4 regions of the Tianweitania sp. genome follow, and region 4 is predicted to be linked to each of the others. Evidence: predicted binding sites of a transcription regulator. Region 4 holds the regulator's gene; each other region holds the start of a gene.
The links. Region 4 encodes PhoB, which activates phosphate uptake and scavenging genes when phosphate is short. Its sites were predicted from a motif close to TGTCATNNANCTGTCAT; they were not measured.

Region 1 (4,261 bases), on a different contig from region 4:
GCAACAGAAGATCGATGTCGTCCTCGGCCGCCACGATGACTTGCGCGGCCTCGAAGTCGCCGGCTTCCAGTATTCGGATGTCCTCTCCAAGTCCCACCAGCGCATGTCGCAAAGCGCCGCGAAACAATGGATGATCGTCAGCAATGACGAATTTCAGGCTGGATTCCAAAAGCAGCCGGTCTCCCAAGCGAAGAGTGTCGATCCATGCCTATTATGCGGGCAAGTGCAGCCGAGGCAAAGACCTAAACGCGGGTAACCGATTGAAGCGCTTGATGCTATAGTCTGTCAGGCGCCTTGAAGTCGCAGGCTCACTGAGAAACTGCCATCGGCGCGATGACGTCGTGGCTGAGATCATCCTTGGGCCGTTCCGTCGGAAGCTGACGGCCGGTCGCGGTGTAATAAACCGTTTCCGCGATGTTGGTCGCATGATCGCCGATGCGCTCGATGTTCTTGGCGCAGAACAGAAGATGTGTGCAGGGCGCGATGTTGCGCGGATCTTCCATCATATAGGTCAGCAATTCGCGGAACATCGACGTGTACATCTGGTCGATCTGGTCGTCGCGATCGCGCAAGGAGGCGATGCGGTCTACCGAGCGGCTGGCGAAGATATCCAGCACTTCCTTGAGCTGAGCGAGAGCCAGCGCCGACAGCGCTTCCATGCCGCGAAACACACGCAACGGCTGGCGTGCTTCGCTGACGGCCACCACGCGCTTGGCAATGTTCTTGCCGAGATCGCCGATGCGCTCGAGGTCGCTGGAAATGCGGATCGCGCCGATGATTTCGCGCAGATCATGCGCCAGCGGCTGGCGGCGGGCGATGATGACGATGGCCTTTTCGTCGATCTCGCGCTGGGCGTCATCCAGCATCTTGTCGTCGCGGATGATGCGTTGCGCCAAGGCGGCATCGGAACTCACCAGCGCCTGCACGGCGCGTTCCACCATGCGCTCGGCATGACCACCCATGGCGCCAATGCGCGCCGAAAGGAACTTCAGTTCCTCGTCATAGGCGCGAACGATATGCTGCTGAGCGACCATTGCGGTTCTTGTCCGATGCAGATGGGAGTCGGATGATTCCCATTCAGATACCTGTTTTGCGTGACAAAACGACGAATTTTTGCGGCAAGCCAGCCCTAATTCGATGATATGGCAGGCTGATCGGGGAAGAAAACCGTGAACTCCGTGCCTTCCCCAATCTTGGAGCGGATCGACAGACGCGCATTGTGGCGGGTCACGATGTGCTTGACGATTGCCAGACCCAGACCTGTCCCTTTCTGGTTGCGGCTGGCTTCAGCATCGATCCGGTAGAAGCGCTCGGTGATTCGCGGGATGTGTTCGGCCGGAATGCCCGGCCCATGATCGCGCACCGAAGCGGCGATGCCGGCTTGCCCGCCTTCCGTAGTCCGGTGGAGTCTTACATCCACGCGTTCGCCGGATCGGCCATATTTACAGGCGTTTTCCAGAAGGTTCTCGAACACCTGAAACAGTTCGTCGCGGTCGCCCAGAACCTTGGCCTCTCCCTCTTCCAGATCAGTCTCGATCGCCAGGCCGGCTTCCCTCGCACGCGGGCTGATCGTGGCGATGACCGCTTCAAGGATCGGGCGCAGGTCGGCTGTTTCTCCCGGCTTCAGCATCGGCTTCATTTCCACCCGCGACAGCGAAAGGAGGTCGTCGATCAGGCGGGCCATGCGACCGGTCTGGTCTTGCATGATGCCAAGGAAACGATCGCGTGCGGCGGCGTCGTTACGGGCCGGGCCGCGCAGCGTTTCGATGAAGCCGGAAATGGAAGCGAGCGGCGTGCGCAACTCATGGCTGGCATTGGCAATGAAGTCGGCGCGCATCCGGTCGATGCGCCGCGCTTCGCTGTGATCGCGGAAGATAAGCGCGAACAGGCCGCGCGTTGCATCGAGCCGTGCGACGCTAACGCGGTACACCCGTTCCACGGGAAAGCGCTCGGCATAATCCACCGGTTCGCTTCCATCGCTGCCGTTCAGCGCATGTTCCACAAGGCTTTGCAGCTCGGGCGCGCGAAACCGCAGTTGCAGCATCGTGCCGGGGGTTACCGGATCAAAGGCCGAGAGCGCTGCCGGATTGGCATGGATCACCACGCCGTTGCGATCGAATACGATCAGGGGATCGGCGACCGCGCGGGCCAGATCGAGTTGAGAAAAGCTCGGAGGTGCCTGGACATCCTGGCTCAACCACGGGCCACTATCCGGCAAGGCAATGCTCTTGGCTGCCCGGCCGGACGTTACCAGCGCGACAAGGATCAGAGCGAGAGCAAAGCCAAGGCTCGGCCAAAGAAGCGTGGGCTGAAGCGTGCACAGCACCGCAATGGCAAGCAAAGCGACAACAAGGATCGCCAGCGCCGACACATGCGGACCTCGGTCCCGCCGCCTTTCAAGCCCTTCGGCTGCCACGATGCACCCTCCCTTTCCCGCTCCTGCAAGCGGCCCTGTTTCCAAATCCGGCTCAGGAACTATCTCCATGCATCAGATACCATGACAGGCTGATTGCAGGAGAACGGGATGAGCGAAAAAATAGCGCCGGCAAATTTTCCCGACACGGCGGCGGTGACGCTCGAGATCGATGGAACGACCCACCTGTTCGACATCGACGAGCCCGATCTGCCGAACTGGATCGAGGATAACGAGCTGAGCGCCGGCGGCTTTCCTTACGACAAGGGCATGAAGAAGGACCCGTTCGAAGCACACTTCGACAAGCTTCAGGTCGAGCTGGTCAGACTACAGGATTGGCTGCTGAAAACCGGCAAACGCGTGATGATCGTGTTCGAAGGCCGCGACGCCGCGGGCAAAGGCGGTACAATCGGGGCCTTTCGCGCCAACCTCAATCCCCGCACGGCGCGCAACGTGGCTCTGCCCAAGCCCACCGAAACCGAGCGCGGCCAGTGGTATTTCCAGCGCTACATCCAGCAGTTTCCGAGTCATGGCGAGTTCGTGACCTTCGACCGCTCCTGGTACAACCGGGCCGGCGTCGAGCGCGTGATGGGGTTCTGCACGGAAGAAGAGCACCAGCGCTTCCTGCATGAAGCGCCCCTGTTGGAGCAGATGATCGTCAATGACGGCATCCACTTCTTCAAGATCTGGCTGGATATCGGGCGCGAAACACAGCTCAAGCGCTTTCACGACCGGCGCCACAGCATCCTGAAAAGCTGGAAGTTCTCGCCTATCGACATTGCGGGCCTTGGCCGCTGGGACGCTTATACCCGCGCACGCAATGAGATGTTCGAAGCGACCCACACCAAGCATGCGCCCTGGCTGGTTGTGCGTTCAAACGACAAGCGCCGTGCACGGATCGAGGCCATCCGGCACGTGCTGCTGACAATCCCTTATACCGGCCGCGACCGCGACGCGATCGGCGAGCCCGACAAGAAGATCGTCGGCGAAGGGCCGAAGCTGCTGACGCCTTGAGATCAGGGCGTCGAGCGAAGTCAGTTTTCGGCTTAGCGCGGCGTTGCGCTCGGTAGAACAGCCGGCGCAATCTGCGTTTGGGACGGTCCGCCGGAAGCCGCATTTCCTTGCGCGGCTGACGGGCTGGGTTGCTGACCGGTCAGTAGTTCGTCGGTTGAAGCCGCTGGAGCGGCGTTCTGGTTCGGTTGGACTTGGCCCACGCTACCGGCTTCCGGCAAAGATTGCAGGTTTGAAGCCGATGCCTGCGCCCCGGCATTCGCACCGATCTGGTCGGTACCGACTGGCAGCGGCGAGATCGTGCCGTCTGCAGCCGCCACGCGCCAGACCGTGTTGCCGGCGTCATCGGCAACCAGGAGTGCGCCCGTACCGTCGATGCCGACACCCACCGGACGCCCTTGAGCCTCGTCTCCTTGCAGGAAGCCGGTCACGACATCCTGCGCCTTGCCGACCGGCTTGCCATTTTCGAAAGGCACGTAAACGACCTTGTAGCCGTTGAACGCCGTGCGGTTCCAGCTGCCATGTTCGCCGATAAAGGCACCATTGGCGAAGGCTGCCGGCAGAGCCGAGTTCATGGAGAAGGTCATGCCCAGGGCCGCGACGTGACTGGACAGGGCATAGTCGGCGGGGATTGCCTTCTCCACCATATCCGGCCTTTGCGGATGCACGCGCTGATCGACATGGCCGCCATAATAGCTCCATGGCCAACCATAGAACGCGCCGTCCTGCACCGATGTCATGTAATCGGGAACGAGGTTCGGCCCGAGTTCATCGCGCTCGTTCACGACGGCCCAAAGCCGGCCATCCTGCGGATTGAAGCTTAGCCCGTTCGGATTG
Region 2 (4,261 bases), on a different contig from region 4:
CTGCCCGGCGGCGTTTTCGTAGGGCTGGGCATCGCCAACCACGCCGTAGCCGGTGGAAATCTGCTCGACGCGACGAAGCGCATCGCGCAGTTGCGTGGGATCGCCGTTCACCACCTCGGGCGGCAAAAGCGACAGCGTGTAGGTGCGAACAACGTCGTCGCCGACAAAAAACCAGACAAGCAGAATGGCGAGTGCTGGCACCAGGCACCAGAGCGCCACCATCATACCATGATAGTTCGGGCGCGAATGCATCTTCAGCGTGCTGCTGCCTGCAACGGCGCGGCTACGCGAAAGGCCGATCTTATAGGATGCGGCCAGGAGAAGGAGAAGCAGAGCGGCAACGACCAGGCTGTTCACGAACCCACTCCAGAAAAGACGTCAAAACAAGTCGGCTATGCGCGACCAGGCTTTAAGGCAAAGACAATGCTGGCAGCTGCGCGCGTGGCAAGACACTGAAAAAGGCGGAGCGCTGATGCGCCCCGCCCTTCTCAATCAGTTTACTTCGCTGCGACGGTCTTGCCGTCTTCGAAAGCCTTCAAGGCTTCGGCGCGCTTGTCGTCCGGCATCGGGATGAGGCCAGCGCCTTCCAGCGTGCCGCCCGAGCCGGTCACGGCGTCGGACAGGAAGAACTCGGTATATTCCTTGATGCCCGGGATCGTGCCGATGTGCTCGCCCTTGACGTAGAAGTAGAGCGGACGCGACACCGGATACTTGCCCGAAGCAACGGTCTCGAGCGAAGGCGTGACGCCGGAAACGTCGGCAACCTTCAGCGTGTCGCGGTTCTGTTCGTAGAAGGAAAGGCCGAACACGCCGACGGTGGACGGATTGGCCTGCAAGCGAGCCAGCGTCTCGGTGTAATCACCGGAAATTTCGACAACCACGTCCTGACGGAAGGTCTCGCAAGCCTTGGTCATGGCTTCCTTGTCCATTTCCGGCAGCTTGGCTTCCTTACAGCCAGCAGCGATCATCTTCTCCTGGAAAACTTCGCGGGTGCCGTGGTTGGAGCCCGGGATCGCGACGTTGATTTCCTGGTCCGGAAGCGATGCGTCGATCTCTTTCCAGTTCTTGTAGGGGTTGGCGACCATCTTGCCGTCAACCGGAACCTGCGCGGCGATCGCCTTGTAGACGTGGACCGGCTGCAGCTTGAAATCGCCCTGGTTGCTGCTGGTGGCGAACACGATGCCGTCGAAGCCGAACTGGACTTCCTGGATCTTCTCAACGCCCTTGGACTTGCAGGCCTCGATCTCTTCCTTCTTGATCGGACGCGATGCGTTGGCAATGTCGATGGTGTTTTCGCCCACACCTTCACAGAACTGCTTCAGACCGCCACCGGTGCCGCCGGAGCCGACGACAGGTGCCTTGAAGTCAGGGAAAGCGTTGCCGAATTCTTCGGCAACGATCGAAGCAAAAGGCAGCACGGTCGAGGAACCGGCGATCTGGATGGTGTCGCGGGACTGAGCCGAGGCTGGGCCTGCGAGGAGGATCGCCGCAACGGCGGTCGAAAGCAAAAGCTTGTTCATGGAGCCTACTCCGTTCCGGATAAAGTCAAATTCGGATGCACCGTGGGGCGTCTTGCCCGCGGGCTGCGAGGGGAGGCTTAGGGGGTCTGTGTAACAGTTACATGACAGTTTTATATCGGCTTAATGATGTGTGAAGATCATCCGCCGGCCCGATACAACAGCGGCGTCTAATTCTTAGCAAGCAGAGTCTAGGACTCATCGCCGAACAGCAAAAAGCCGGCGCGAGGCCGGCTTCTGCTTGGATCGGTCAAGTCTCAGAGATCAGCGGCGCGAGGAAAACAGCGCGATCAGCAGGCCGATAATGGTGAAGCCGACAACGGCGGTTGCGACCGGGTTGTCCTTGGCCGTGGCTTCCACGAAACGAGCCTTGGAATACAGCTCCTTGCGCGCGCCCTTGGTGTTGGTGAGGAAGCTGTCGATCAGATCCGCGATGGTTTCGGACGCATCGTCATAAACCTGCGACGACTGCTTCTTCACCTGCTTGCGCAGCACTGCCACTTCCTTCTGCAGCGAAGCAAGCTGATCGCTCACGTCGCCTCCAAGATCGTCGCGGAATTTCGAGAAAGACGGCATGGATCGGTCCTCAAATCAATGAATGGAAGTTCTGGAAACGGATAGGCCAAAGCTTTGTTCCCCAACCGAAGTGGCAGGACACAAACAGAAATGCCGTCGCGCTGCCGCAACAAACCGTCACCAGAATGGTTCTAGGTTCGATCAACATGTCTCGGGAAGGAGACCACCATGGCCGACCAAGATAATCGCCGAAACGATGCGTTGAACGAAGATCGCTTGCCTGGCGACGAGAATCGTCTCCCCGGTGCCGACACCGCAGGGACCGAAGATGGTGCCGTACTTGCGGACGACGATCTTCTGGGTGACGACGAGATCGACACGGAAGATGCGGAGCTCGCCGAAGCCGATCTGTTCGACGACGACGAAGACCTCGTCTCGCTTGACGAAATCGAAGACGATGAGGCCGAGGACGTAACCGGCCAGGATGACGACAATCCTTATCAGGAGTCCGATGAAGCCCTGCCAGACGACGATGAAGAGCGTTCGATCGCCCGCGACAACTCGCGGGAAGGCTCGCGCTTCGGCGAAGTCTGATCGCCTCGATCACGGGTAGTGAAAAAGCGTCCGGCTTCATCAGCCGGGCGCTTTTTATGTCAGGAGATTGTCGGGCAGACCGGTTCGACACTTACAGATGATGGTGACCCCGCCGCTGGATGACGCTAAGACGTAAGTTCCTTCGGAGCTGGATGAACGCCCACCGATGACGACGACTGACTGGGTGGACGACCCCATTCTGCAAAATGGCGGCGAATGCGGCGCGTTGATGCGCGGCTTTGACTGGACCCGATCCCCTCTCGGTGTTCCAGCCAGCTGGTCGTCGCAATTGCGCACGACAGTCGGTCTGGCGCTGGGCTCGGTTCAACCCATGCTGATCGTGTGGGGACCAGAACAGACCACACTTTATAATGACGGCTATGCTGCGATGTGCGGCAACCGCCATCCCGACGCGCTCGGCCAGCCCCTTCGCGACTTGTGGTTCGATATCTGGGAAGACGTCGAACCGATCCTCGCGCGGGCTTACCAAGGTATCGGCACGCAGATGGACGACATCCAGTTCACCATGCACCGTAACGGCTATCCCGAAGAAACGCATTTCGCCTTTTCCTATACGCCGGTGCGTGGCGATGACGGTACGGTGCTCGGCATGTTCTGCGCTTGTGCAGAAACAACGGGGGCAGTGATTGCGCGGCGCCAGCATCATCGTGAAAGCGACTTGTTGCGGCAGGTCTTTGAACAGGCACCGGGCAGTGTCGCCGTTCTTCGCAGCCCCGAGCACGTGTTCGAAATGGCCAACGCGTCTTATGAGCATCTGGTCGGGCGCAAGGATCTGGTTGGCCGTTCCGTGCGCCAAGCACTCCCTGAGATCGCCGAACAAGGCTTCATCGATCTGCTCGATGCGGTGTATCGCACCGGCGAAACCTATGTCGGCACCAACATGCCGATCACCTTGAAGCGTTTGTTGGACGGAAAGCCGGAAGAGCGCGTTGTTGATTTCGTTTACCAAGCACTCTGGGATCCAGCTGGAAAAGTGGACGGCATCTTCGTCCAGGCTCTCGATGTCACCGATCGGGTGCAGTCCGAACGCCAGCAGGAGGTTCTGAACCAGGAACTGGCGCATCGCATGAAAAACCAGCTGGCCATGGTTCAGGCGATCGTTTCGCAGACGATGCGCTCGGCCGTGGACCTGCCCGGCGCGCGCAAGAGCATCAGCGACCGCATCCAGGTTCTGGGACGCGCGCATGACATGATCCAGGTTGGCGTAGGCGGGCGCACGGGCGTCACACAGATCGCCGATGCGGTCGTCAATCTGCATAGCGACAAACGCAACAAGCAGTTTACGATCCAAGGGCCGGCCATTGCACTCGGCTCCAAGCAGGCCCTGTCCTTGTCGCTGATCCTGCACGAGCTTGCCACCAACGCCTTCAAGCACGGCGCGCTTTCGGTGGAAGATGGCCATATCGATCTCAGCTGGAATGCGGAAATGCGCGACGATGTCGAGCACTTCGTTCTCGACTGGATCGAGCGCGACGGCCCGCTTGTTTCGGAGCCGACCACCACCGGTTCCGGCAGCCGCCTCATCAAGGCCGGTCTGGCCGGCGCGATCCGTTGCAGCAGCGACTCGGTTTACGCGCCCGACGGCTTCCGCTTCCGCTTGTCGGCCGACCTGT
Region 3 (4,261 bases), on a different contig from region 4:
GGCAATATTCGGCATAGCCGCCGCCTGGCGTCAGCGCGACGACTGCATCGCCCACCCGCCAGCGCGGCGTGTCGGGACCAAGGGCTGCGATTTCGCCGGAAACTTCAAGGCCTGGTAGATCGGACGCATCCTTCGGTGCGGGATAGGTGCCTTGTCGTTGCGCCACATCCGGCCGATTGACGCCAGCAGCGCGAACGCGGATCAGGACTTCGCCGGGACGAAGTTCGGGGAGAGGACGCTGTTCGGGCTTGAGCACCGATGGCTCGCCGGGTTCGGTGATGGCAATTGCCGTCATGACCTCAGGCAAATCCGTTTGCGTCGCCGTGTCGTCCATCTTGTTTCTCCAAGCTTGGGTCTTGCCGGTTGTCTTTCTTGTGTTCCGATTATCTATCCCTGGAACAAGCGGGGGCAATCGGAGGAACCCATGAGCATCTTCGACGACGAACCGACAAAGCGCGCCAAGACCCACGAGATCGGACAAGATCTCAGTCTCTTGTCGATAGGCGAGTTGAACGAACGCATCGGCACGCTGAAGGCTGAAATTAAACGGTTGCAGACCACGATCGACGCAAAGGGCGAAACGAAATCTGCCGCCGAGGCGCTTTTCCGCCGCAGTTAGGCGCGACCTGTCGCTTTCGCTCAAACCGAATCGCATAAGCGATGTCTGATAAGCGGTGCCGACGGTTCTCTGATGCTTGCTACTTACCGCCCGATCTTTTCGCTGCTGCGCGGAACAGCCTTTCTCCTGGCTGCGTCCGGTCTGCATAACCTCCTGTTGCCTTTGCGCGGGCAGGCGGAAGGGTTTTCGACCTTCGCGCTGGGTCTTCTCGGCACGGCCTGGGCAGGAGGCTTTGTTACCGGCTGCATCTTTGCGCCGCGCCTCGTGCGTCGCGTCGGCCATGTGCGTGCCTTCGGGACCTTTGCGGCTTCGGCTGCGATCATCGTTCTGTTTACCGGCCTGTTTATCAACGAGGCCGCCTGGATTCTGTCGCGAGTCTGCACCGGCTTCGTCATGGCCGGCGCCTTCATGGTCGTTGAAAGCTGGCTGAACGAGAAGGCGACGAACGAGAATCGCGGCACGGTGTTCGGCCTTTACATGATGGTAACCTACGCTTCGATCATGGCGGGGCAGATGGCGGTGGCGGCCTTCGATGTCCGGCAGAGCTCGCTGTTCATGGTGTCGGGCATCCTGTTCTGCTGCTCGCTGATCCCGACAGCGATTTCCACGGCCGTAACGCCGCGCCCGTTGCAGGAAGTCTCGCTCGATCTGCGTGGGCTTTTCGCGAACTCCCCGGTTTCGTTCATGGCCTGCCTCCTGATCGGCGTCGCCAACGGCGCCTGGGGAACGCTGGGGCCGGTTTATGGCGCACGGATCGGGATCTCCACGGCACAGATCGCTCTGATGATGAGCCTTGTGGTGATCGCCGGTGCTGCGATGCAGATGCCGGCAGGACGGCTGTCGGACAAAACCGACCGCCGCTATATCCTGGCGGGCGCCGGCTTTCTGGCCGCACTCATTGGCGTACTTGCCTTTTCCGTCGAGGCGCGATCCGGCAGTGTGGTGATCGCCTTGGCCGCTTGTTACGGAGCGATGGCCTATATTCTTTATTCCCTGGCCGTAGCGCATGCTAACGACCACGCAGACTCCAGCAACTTCGTGAAAATTTCCGGCGGGCTGCTGCTGCTTTATGGTTTCGGTACGATGATCGGGCCGCTGCTTGGCTCGTTTCTGATGGCGCGCCTGCGCCCGGAAGCTTTGTTTCTGGCCACCGCGCTGCCTCACTTCCTGCTTGGCTGTTACACGCTGGTCCGTGTCTCGCAACGCGCGGCTGTGCCGCCCGAAAACAAGGAAGCGTTCAATGCCTTGCCGGCCGAACGCGCCGTCACGCCCCAGGCCGGTTTGCTTGATCCGCGTGGGCCGGACGACCCGGAACCAGAGCCGGAGCCGGAGACATCGGACAGCACGGTATCGGACGTTGAAAACGAGCGGGAACTCGTGTCTTCTGCCTGAATGGCGGACAGTGATCCATTCCTTGCCGTTGCCGATCCCAATCGGCGCCGGTTGCTCGAAGATCTACGACGCGGACCCAAGACAGTTGGTCAGCTAGCGGCGGGTCTCACCGTTTCGCGGCCCGCAGTGTCGCAGCATCTTAGGGTCCTGCTGGATGCGGGGCTGGCAACGGTCAAGGCAGAGGGTACCAAGCGCATCTATGCCGCCGGCGGTCCGGGCTTTCTCAAGCTCAATCTTTGGGTGGATCAGTTCTGGGAACTTGAAGATTAGTTGAAACGAAAACCGCGCCACCCGGAGGGCAGCGCGGAGCGTTGAAGACGTCTGCTTCGTTCGGCCCTAAGGGCCATTGCGCACGATCAATGGGTCGTGTGCGCCACCTTGAGTTTCGTGATCTCATCCTTCAGCGCGAGCTTGCGCCGCTTCAACGTCAGAACTTGGAGGTCGTCAACTGAGGGGCTTGCCTGCGCCTGATCGATCTCGCGCTCGAGATCGCCATGCTTGCGTTCCAACACCTCAAGATGGGAAGTCAAAGACATCAACTAGTCTCCCTTCTGGTTCCTCTGAACCATCCAGGCCCGTTCCACCGCGGAACAGGCTCCGTGACAGCTCGATGACAGTTTGCCACCAAAGAACCGGGATGTCGAACGTCAGATTCTCACGATGCTGAATGTGATCGGAATCTTTTTCTAAAAAGCCGAGCGATGCCGGATGAGCCCGGTCTATTTGCTTGTGTCCGTCCCTTAGTTCTTGAGGGAGACGGATTTTATCCGCAGTTGAGGTATGCTATGCGCGAGCAAGCAGCCGGGTAGTGGCTTGAGCCATGTTCGCCCGCGTATGGATATCGGAGTTGTTTCTTTATGCCCGATCAGGATCAGGCCGAAAACCGCCTGGAATATGCCCGCATAAAGCAGGAACACGCTGATTTCGACGCGGCCATCAATGCCATGATGGCCACCGGATGCGATCCGCTTCAGATCCAGCGCATGAAAAAGAAGAAGCTTGCGCTGAAGGATCGCCTGTCTCAGGCCAACGACAAGATCATCCCCGATATCATCGCCTGATTTCAGGCGAACAGGAACAGGACGCCACATGGACGGGAAGCCCGCCGATGTCGCTGTTATCATGGGAAGCCAGTCCGACTGGGCGACCATGAAGCACGCAGCTGAAACGCTGGATCAACTCGGCATCTCGCATGATGACCGGATCGTGTCGGCACATCGCACGCCCGATCGCCTTGTTGCGTTCGCTCACGGCGCGAAAGCAGCCGGCTTCAAGGTCGTGATCGCCGGGGCAGGGGGCGCTGCGCATCTTCCGGGCATGACGGCGGCCATGACACCCTTGCCGGTGTTCGGCGTACCGGTGGAATCTAAGGCTTTGTCAGGGCAGGACTCGCTTTTATCGATCGTGCAGATGCCGGCCGGCATCCCTGTCGGCACGTTGGCGATCGGCCGTGCGGGAGCGGTGAACGCAGCATTGCTGGCTGCGGCCGTTCTCGCCCTGACCGATCCGGCTCTGGCTGAACGGCTGGATGCCTATCGCGCCGAACAGACCGCGAAAGTGGCCGCAGCACCTTCGGATGACGCATGAGCGCGCTGCCGGCCGGATCAACCATCGGCATCGTCGGCGGCGGGCAGCTTGGCCGCATGCTGGCCATGGCTGCCGCACGGCTATCCTACAAAACGATCATTCTTGAGCCCGCTGAGGATTGTCCGGCTGCGCAAGTCGCCAACCGGCAGATCGTGGCGGCCTATGACGATCCCGCGGCCTTGGACGAGCTCGCACAGGCTTCTGACGTCGTCACCTACGAGTTCGAGAACGTGCCCTTGCCAGCGGGTGAGCGGCTGGTTGCCCATGGTTTGCTGTTTCCGCCAGCGCGCGCCTTGGAAGTGGCTCAAGATCGTTTGACGGAAAAGCAGTTTCTGAATGGCATAGGCATCGAAACGGCTGACTTCGTGGCCGTCGACGACGATGCTGGGCTAGGCGCAGCGATCCAGCAATTCGGCGGCCGTGGCATCCTCAAGACGCGGCGGCTAGGTTATGACGGCAAGGGGCAACGGGTGTTCCGCGATGCGCGAGACGCGGACACGGCTGGCGCCTGTGCAGAGATGGGCAGCGTTCCGCTGATCCTGGAAGCGCTGGTGCCCTTCGAGCGGGAAATCTCGGTCATTGCCGGGCGCGGGCAGGACGGCACAATCGTCGCCTTCGATCCGGCCGAGAATATCCACCGCGAGGGCATTCTAAGAACGTCGA
Region 4 (4,261 bases):
CGAAAGGCGCGCATGATGTTTAATGCTCCGGAGACCCAGAAAATGAACGCGAACGTCGCCCCGGTCGCCATTGCCGACAAGGCTTCGGTCACGTTGCCCGCCAAGTTCCAGACCGTGCGAACGCCCGATCCGGAACCGCGCCAGGTGCGCGTGCATGCCCAGGACGTCAACGTGTTCTATGGTGCGAAGCAGGCGCTGTTCGATGTCTCGATCGACATCCCGGAAAAGGCCGTCACGGCTTTCATCGGGCCGTCGGGCTGCGGCAAGTCGACCTTCCTGCGCTGCCTCAACCGCATGAACGACACGATCGAAGGTGCGCGCGTTTCCGGCACGATCCAGCTGGACGGCGAAGATCTCTATGATCCCAAGCTCGACGTAGTGGAATTGCGTGCCCGCATCGGCATGGTGTTCCAGAAGCCGAACCCGTTCCCCAAAACCATCTTCGAAAACGTCGCTTACGGACCGCGCATTCATGGCCTCGCCACCTCCAAAACCGATCTCGAACAGATCGTGGTGGAAAGCCTGCAGAAGGCCTCGCTTTTCAACGAGGTGAAGGACCGTTTGCATGAAGTCGGCACCGGCCTGTCCGGCGGCCAGCAGCAGCGCCTTTGCATCGCGCGCGCCATCGCGGTGTCGCCCGAAGTGATCCTGATGGACGAGCCCTGTTCGGCACTCGACCCGATCGCCACCGCCAAGATCGAAGAGCTGATCGACGAGCTGCGCGCCAACTACACGATCGTGATCGTGACCCACTCGATGCAGCAGGCGGCCCGCGTGTCGCAGCGCACGGCCTTCTTCCATCTCGGCATCCTGGTCGAGGAAGGCCCCACCGAGATGATTTTCACGAGCCCCGCCGAAAAGCGCACGCAAGACTACATCACCGGTCGCTTCGGCTGATCGGGCAGGGGAGCAGCATCATGGTTGCACATACCGTTACTTCCTTCGACGAGGAACTTGCCGCCATCGACCGGATCATCCGCGACATGGGGCATTTTTCGGCCGCTATGGTTCAAGCCGCGACGGTCGCTCTGCTTGAAGGCGAGCAGGATATGGCACGTCGCGTCATTGCCGACGACGCAGTGATGGATGCCCGTCAGCGTGAACTCGACGAGCGCGCCATTACCCTGATCGGCAAGCGTCAGCCGATGGCCGACGATCTGCGCACGGTTGTCGGCGCGATCCGCATCGCGTCTGATCTCGAGCGCATCGGCGATCTCGCGAAGAACCTCGGCAAGCGCGTTGCGGCAGTCGACAAGAGCCCGGCCTCGCAGACATTCGCGCACAGCATCGAGTCCATGGCCGAGCTGGTCCAGCACCAACTCGAACGCGTCGTCGATATCTATATCGAGCGCGACGCCGAGGCTCTGGTGCCGCTGCGGGCCGACGACGAGAAGATCGACGTGCAATATACGGCCGTGTTCCGCGAACTCCTGACCTACATGATGGAAGATCCGCGCAACATCACCGCCTGCACGCATCTCCTGTTCTGCGCCAAGAACCTGGAGCGCATCGGCGATCATGTTACCAACATCGCCGAGAACGCCTATTATGTCATGACCGGCTCGCAGCTTCCGGCCAATCGTCCTAAAGTGGATGAAACGGGAACGCAGCCTTCATTGGCGTGAGATGATTACCGAATGATCGCGCCGAAAATCATGATCGTGGAGGATGAGGAGCCTTTGGGCGTCCTCCTCCAGTACAATCTGGAATCCGAAGGCTATCAGGTCGAGATCGTCACCCGTGGCGACGAAGCCGATCTGCGCCTGCAGGAGCATGTGCCGGACCTTCTCGTCCTCGACTGGATGGTGCCCGGCGTATCCGGCATCGAGATCTGCCGCCGTTTGCGGGTGCGCCCCGAAACCGAACGCCTGCCGGTGATCATGCTGACTGCCCGCGGCGAAGAAAGCGACCGCGTTCGCGGTCTGGCCACCGGCGCCGATGATTACCTCGTGAAGCCGTTTTCGACGCCGGAATTTCTCGCCCGCGTCCGCGCGCTGCTGCGCCGCGCCAAGCCTGAAGTGCTGTCGAGCGTGCTGAAAGTCGGCGACCTCGTGCTGGATCGCGAATCCCATCGCGTGTTCCGCAAGAAGAGCGAAGTGAAGCTCGGCCCGACCGAGTTCCGCCTGCTCGAATTCATGATGCGCCATCCCGGCCGCGTGTTCTCGCGCGGGCAGTTGCTCGACAATGTCTGGGGCGAAACGATCTATATCGACGAGCGCACGGTGGACGTGCATGTCGGCCGTTTGCGCAAGGCGGTGAACACCAACCGCATGCCGGACGTGATCCGCACCGTGCGTGGCGCCGGCTATTCCATCAGCGAGGAATAGGCGCGTAACGCCACTAGCCGGGCAGGGCGCTGATGCCGTTGCCCAGCGCAATTTAGCTGCATTTCAGCAGCTATCCGCCTATCCAATGCCTTCTTCCCTGCCATTCTTGCATGCTCCCAAGGGCTACGTTGACAGGTGCCCCGCCGCTGGGTCACTCTTTCTAAGAAGGTCGGCTACGCCGGCTTCGGTGAGGGTCGTCGCGCGCTTTTTGCGTGCAGGGAGGAAATCATGAATCGTTTGGCAACCGCCTTGTTGGCGGGTGTGACGCTGTCGTTCGCCTTTGCCGGCATGGCGCAGGCGAAGGACAAGACTATCGGCGTGTCCTGGTCCAACTTCCAGGAAGAACGCTGGAAAACCGATGAAGCCGCCATGAAGAAGGCCATCGAGGCCGCCGGCGACAAGTATATCTCCGCCGACGCGCAGTCTTCGGCATCCAAGCAGCTGACCGATGTGGAATCGCTGATCTCGCAGGGCGCCAACGCCCTGATCATCCTGGCTCAGGATGCCAGCGCCATCGGACCGGCCGTGCAGAAGGCCGTCGATGAAGGTATCCCGGTGGTCGGCTATGATCGCCTGATCGACAGCAAGGACGCCTTCTATCTCACCTTCGACAATGTCGAAGTCGGCCGCATGCAGGCCCGCGAAGTGTTCAAGGTAAAGCCCGAAGGCAATTACGTCTTCATCAAGGGCAACGGCGCCGATCCCAATGCCGACTTCTTGTTTGCCGGCGCAACCGAAGTGCTTAAGGACGCCATCGATTCCGGCAAGATCAAGAATGTCGGCGAGGCCTATACCGACGGCTGGCTGCCTGCGAACGCGCAGAAGAACATGGAGCAGTTCCTCACCGCCAACGACAACAAGGTCGACGCGGTGGTTGCCGCCAATGACGGCACCGCTGGCGGTGCCATTGCAGCGTTGAGCGCCCAGGGTCTCGCCGGCTCCGTGCCGGTTTCCGGCCAGGATGCCGACCATGCCGCGCTGAATCGCGTCGCCCAGGGCACGCAGACCGTTTCCGTGTGGAAGGACTCGCGCGAACTCGGCAAGACTGCCGCCGAGATCGCCTCTCAGCTGGCCGATGGAAAAGCGATGACAGACATCGCTGATGTGAAGCCGTTCAAGTCTCCGTCCGGCACGGAACTCACCTCGCTCTTCCTCACCCCGGTTCCGATCACCAAGGACAACCTCAACCTCGTGATCGACGCCGGCTGGATCTCCAAGGAGGCTGCTTGCCAGGGGGCCGCTCAGGGCGTGAAGGGCTGCGACTAAATCGCTGAACCAGGAAAACGGGGCGCTCCAAGTGCCCCGTTTTTTGCTGCCATATAGTCGAATGGTGCGCCAAGCCGCGCGTGTCGCGCGCGGCTGAAGGAGCAGGAATGACCGACATCACCACCACTCCGGTTGACCGTGCGCGGGCATCCGAGCTCGGCCCCTTTGCGCGCTTTCTGAAAGCAACCGAGCTGGATGTACGCATGCTCGGCATGCTGGCCGCGCTCGCCATCATCTGGGTCGGCCTGCATTTCCTCTCCGGCGGTCTGTTTCTAACCCCGCGGAATCTCTGGAACCTATCGGTCCAGTCGGCTTCTGTTGCCATCATGGCGACCGGCATGGTGCTGGTGATTGTCACCCGCAACATCGACCTTTCGGTCGGCTCCATTCTCGGCTTTTCCGGCATGGTCATGGGCGTCATGCAGGCGCAATGGCTGCCACAATATTTCGGCATCCCGCTCGGCAGCCATTGGCTCTGGATCATCGCCCTGTGTTCCGGCCTGATCGTCGGCACGGCTATCGGTGCCATACAGGGCTATGTCATTGCTTATATGGGCGTTCCTGCCTTTATCGTCACGCTCGGCGGCTTGCTGATCTGGCGCGGTGGGGCCTGGTGGCTAACCTCTGGCCAGACCGTTGCCCCGATGGACGAGACCTATCGCCTGATG

Region 1: ppk2 (polyphosphate kinase 2) is a predicted target of PhoB. The motif match lies at 2,498-2,514, and genes of this name have one in related genera.
Region 2: RTX98_RS08515 (PstS family phosphate ABC transporter substrate-binding protein) is a predicted target of PhoB. The motif match lies at 1,611-1,627, and genes of this name have one in related genera.
Region 3: RTX98_RS07575 (YdcH family protein) is a predicted target of PhoB. The motif match lies at 2,611-2,627, and genes of this name have one in related genera.

What each region holds. Positions count from the first base shown of each region.
Region 1 is NZ_DAMBUH010000020.1:21,854-26,114, forward strand. Features, by position in the region: gene RTX98_RS07210 (response regulator transcription factor) at 1-169, opposite strand, end outside; gene phoU (phosphate signaling complex protein PhoU) at 309-1,034, opposite strand; gene RTX98_RS07220 (ATP-binding protein) at 1,130-2,416, opposite strand; gene ppk2 (polyphosphate kinase 2) at 2,525-3,427, shown strand; gene RTX98_RS07230 (sorbosone dehydrogenase family protein) at 3,460-4,261, opposite strand, start outside.
Region 2 is NZ_DAMBUH010000026.1:2,115-6,375, forward strand. Features, by position in the region: gene pstC (phosphate ABC transporter permease subunit PstC) at 1-357, opposite strand, end outside; gene RTX98_RS08515 (PstS family phosphate ABC transporter substrate-binding protein) at 498-1,520, opposite strand; gene RTX98_RS08520 (hypothetical protein) at 1,782-2,093, opposite strand; gene RTX98_RS08525 (hypothetical protein) at 2,262-2,627, shown strand; gene RTX98_RS08530 (sensor histidine kinase) at 2,794-4,261, shown strand, end outside.
Region 3 is NZ_DAMBUH010000021.1:34,395-38,655, reverse strand. Features, by position in the region: gene RTX98_RS07595 (NAD(P)H-quinone oxidoreductase) at 1-334, opposite strand, end outside; gene RTX98_RS07590 (DUF1192 domain-containing protein) at 425-619, shown strand; gene RTX98_RS07585 (MFS transporter) at 692-2,011, shown strand; gene RTX98_RS07580 (metalloregulator ArsR/SmtB family transcription factor) at 2,012-2,281, shown strand; gene RTX98_RS07575 (YdcH family protein) at 2,368-2,547, opposite strand; gene RTX98_RS07570 (YdcH family protein) at 2,869-3,072, shown strand; gene purE (5-(carboxyamino)imidazole ribonucleotide mutase) at 3,101-3,598, shown strand; gene RTX98_RS07560 (5-(carboxyamino)imidazole ribonucleotide synthase) at 3,595-4,261, shown strand, end outside.
Region 4 is NZ_DAMBUH010000168.1:109-4,369, reverse strand. Features, by position in the region: partial or broken gene RTX98_RS20015 (phosphate ABC transporter, permease protein PstA) at 1-16, shown strand, start outside; gene pstB (phosphate ABC transporter ATP-binding protein PstB) at 43-897, shown strand; gene phoU (phosphate signaling complex protein PhoU) at 918-1,625, shown strand; gene phoB (phosphate regulon transcriptional regulator PhoB) at 1,638-2,327, shown strand; gene xylF (D-xylose ABC transporter substrate-binding protein) at 2,556-3,593, shown strand; partial or broken gene RTX98_RS19990 (ABC transporter permease subunit) at 3,701-4,261, shown strand, end outside.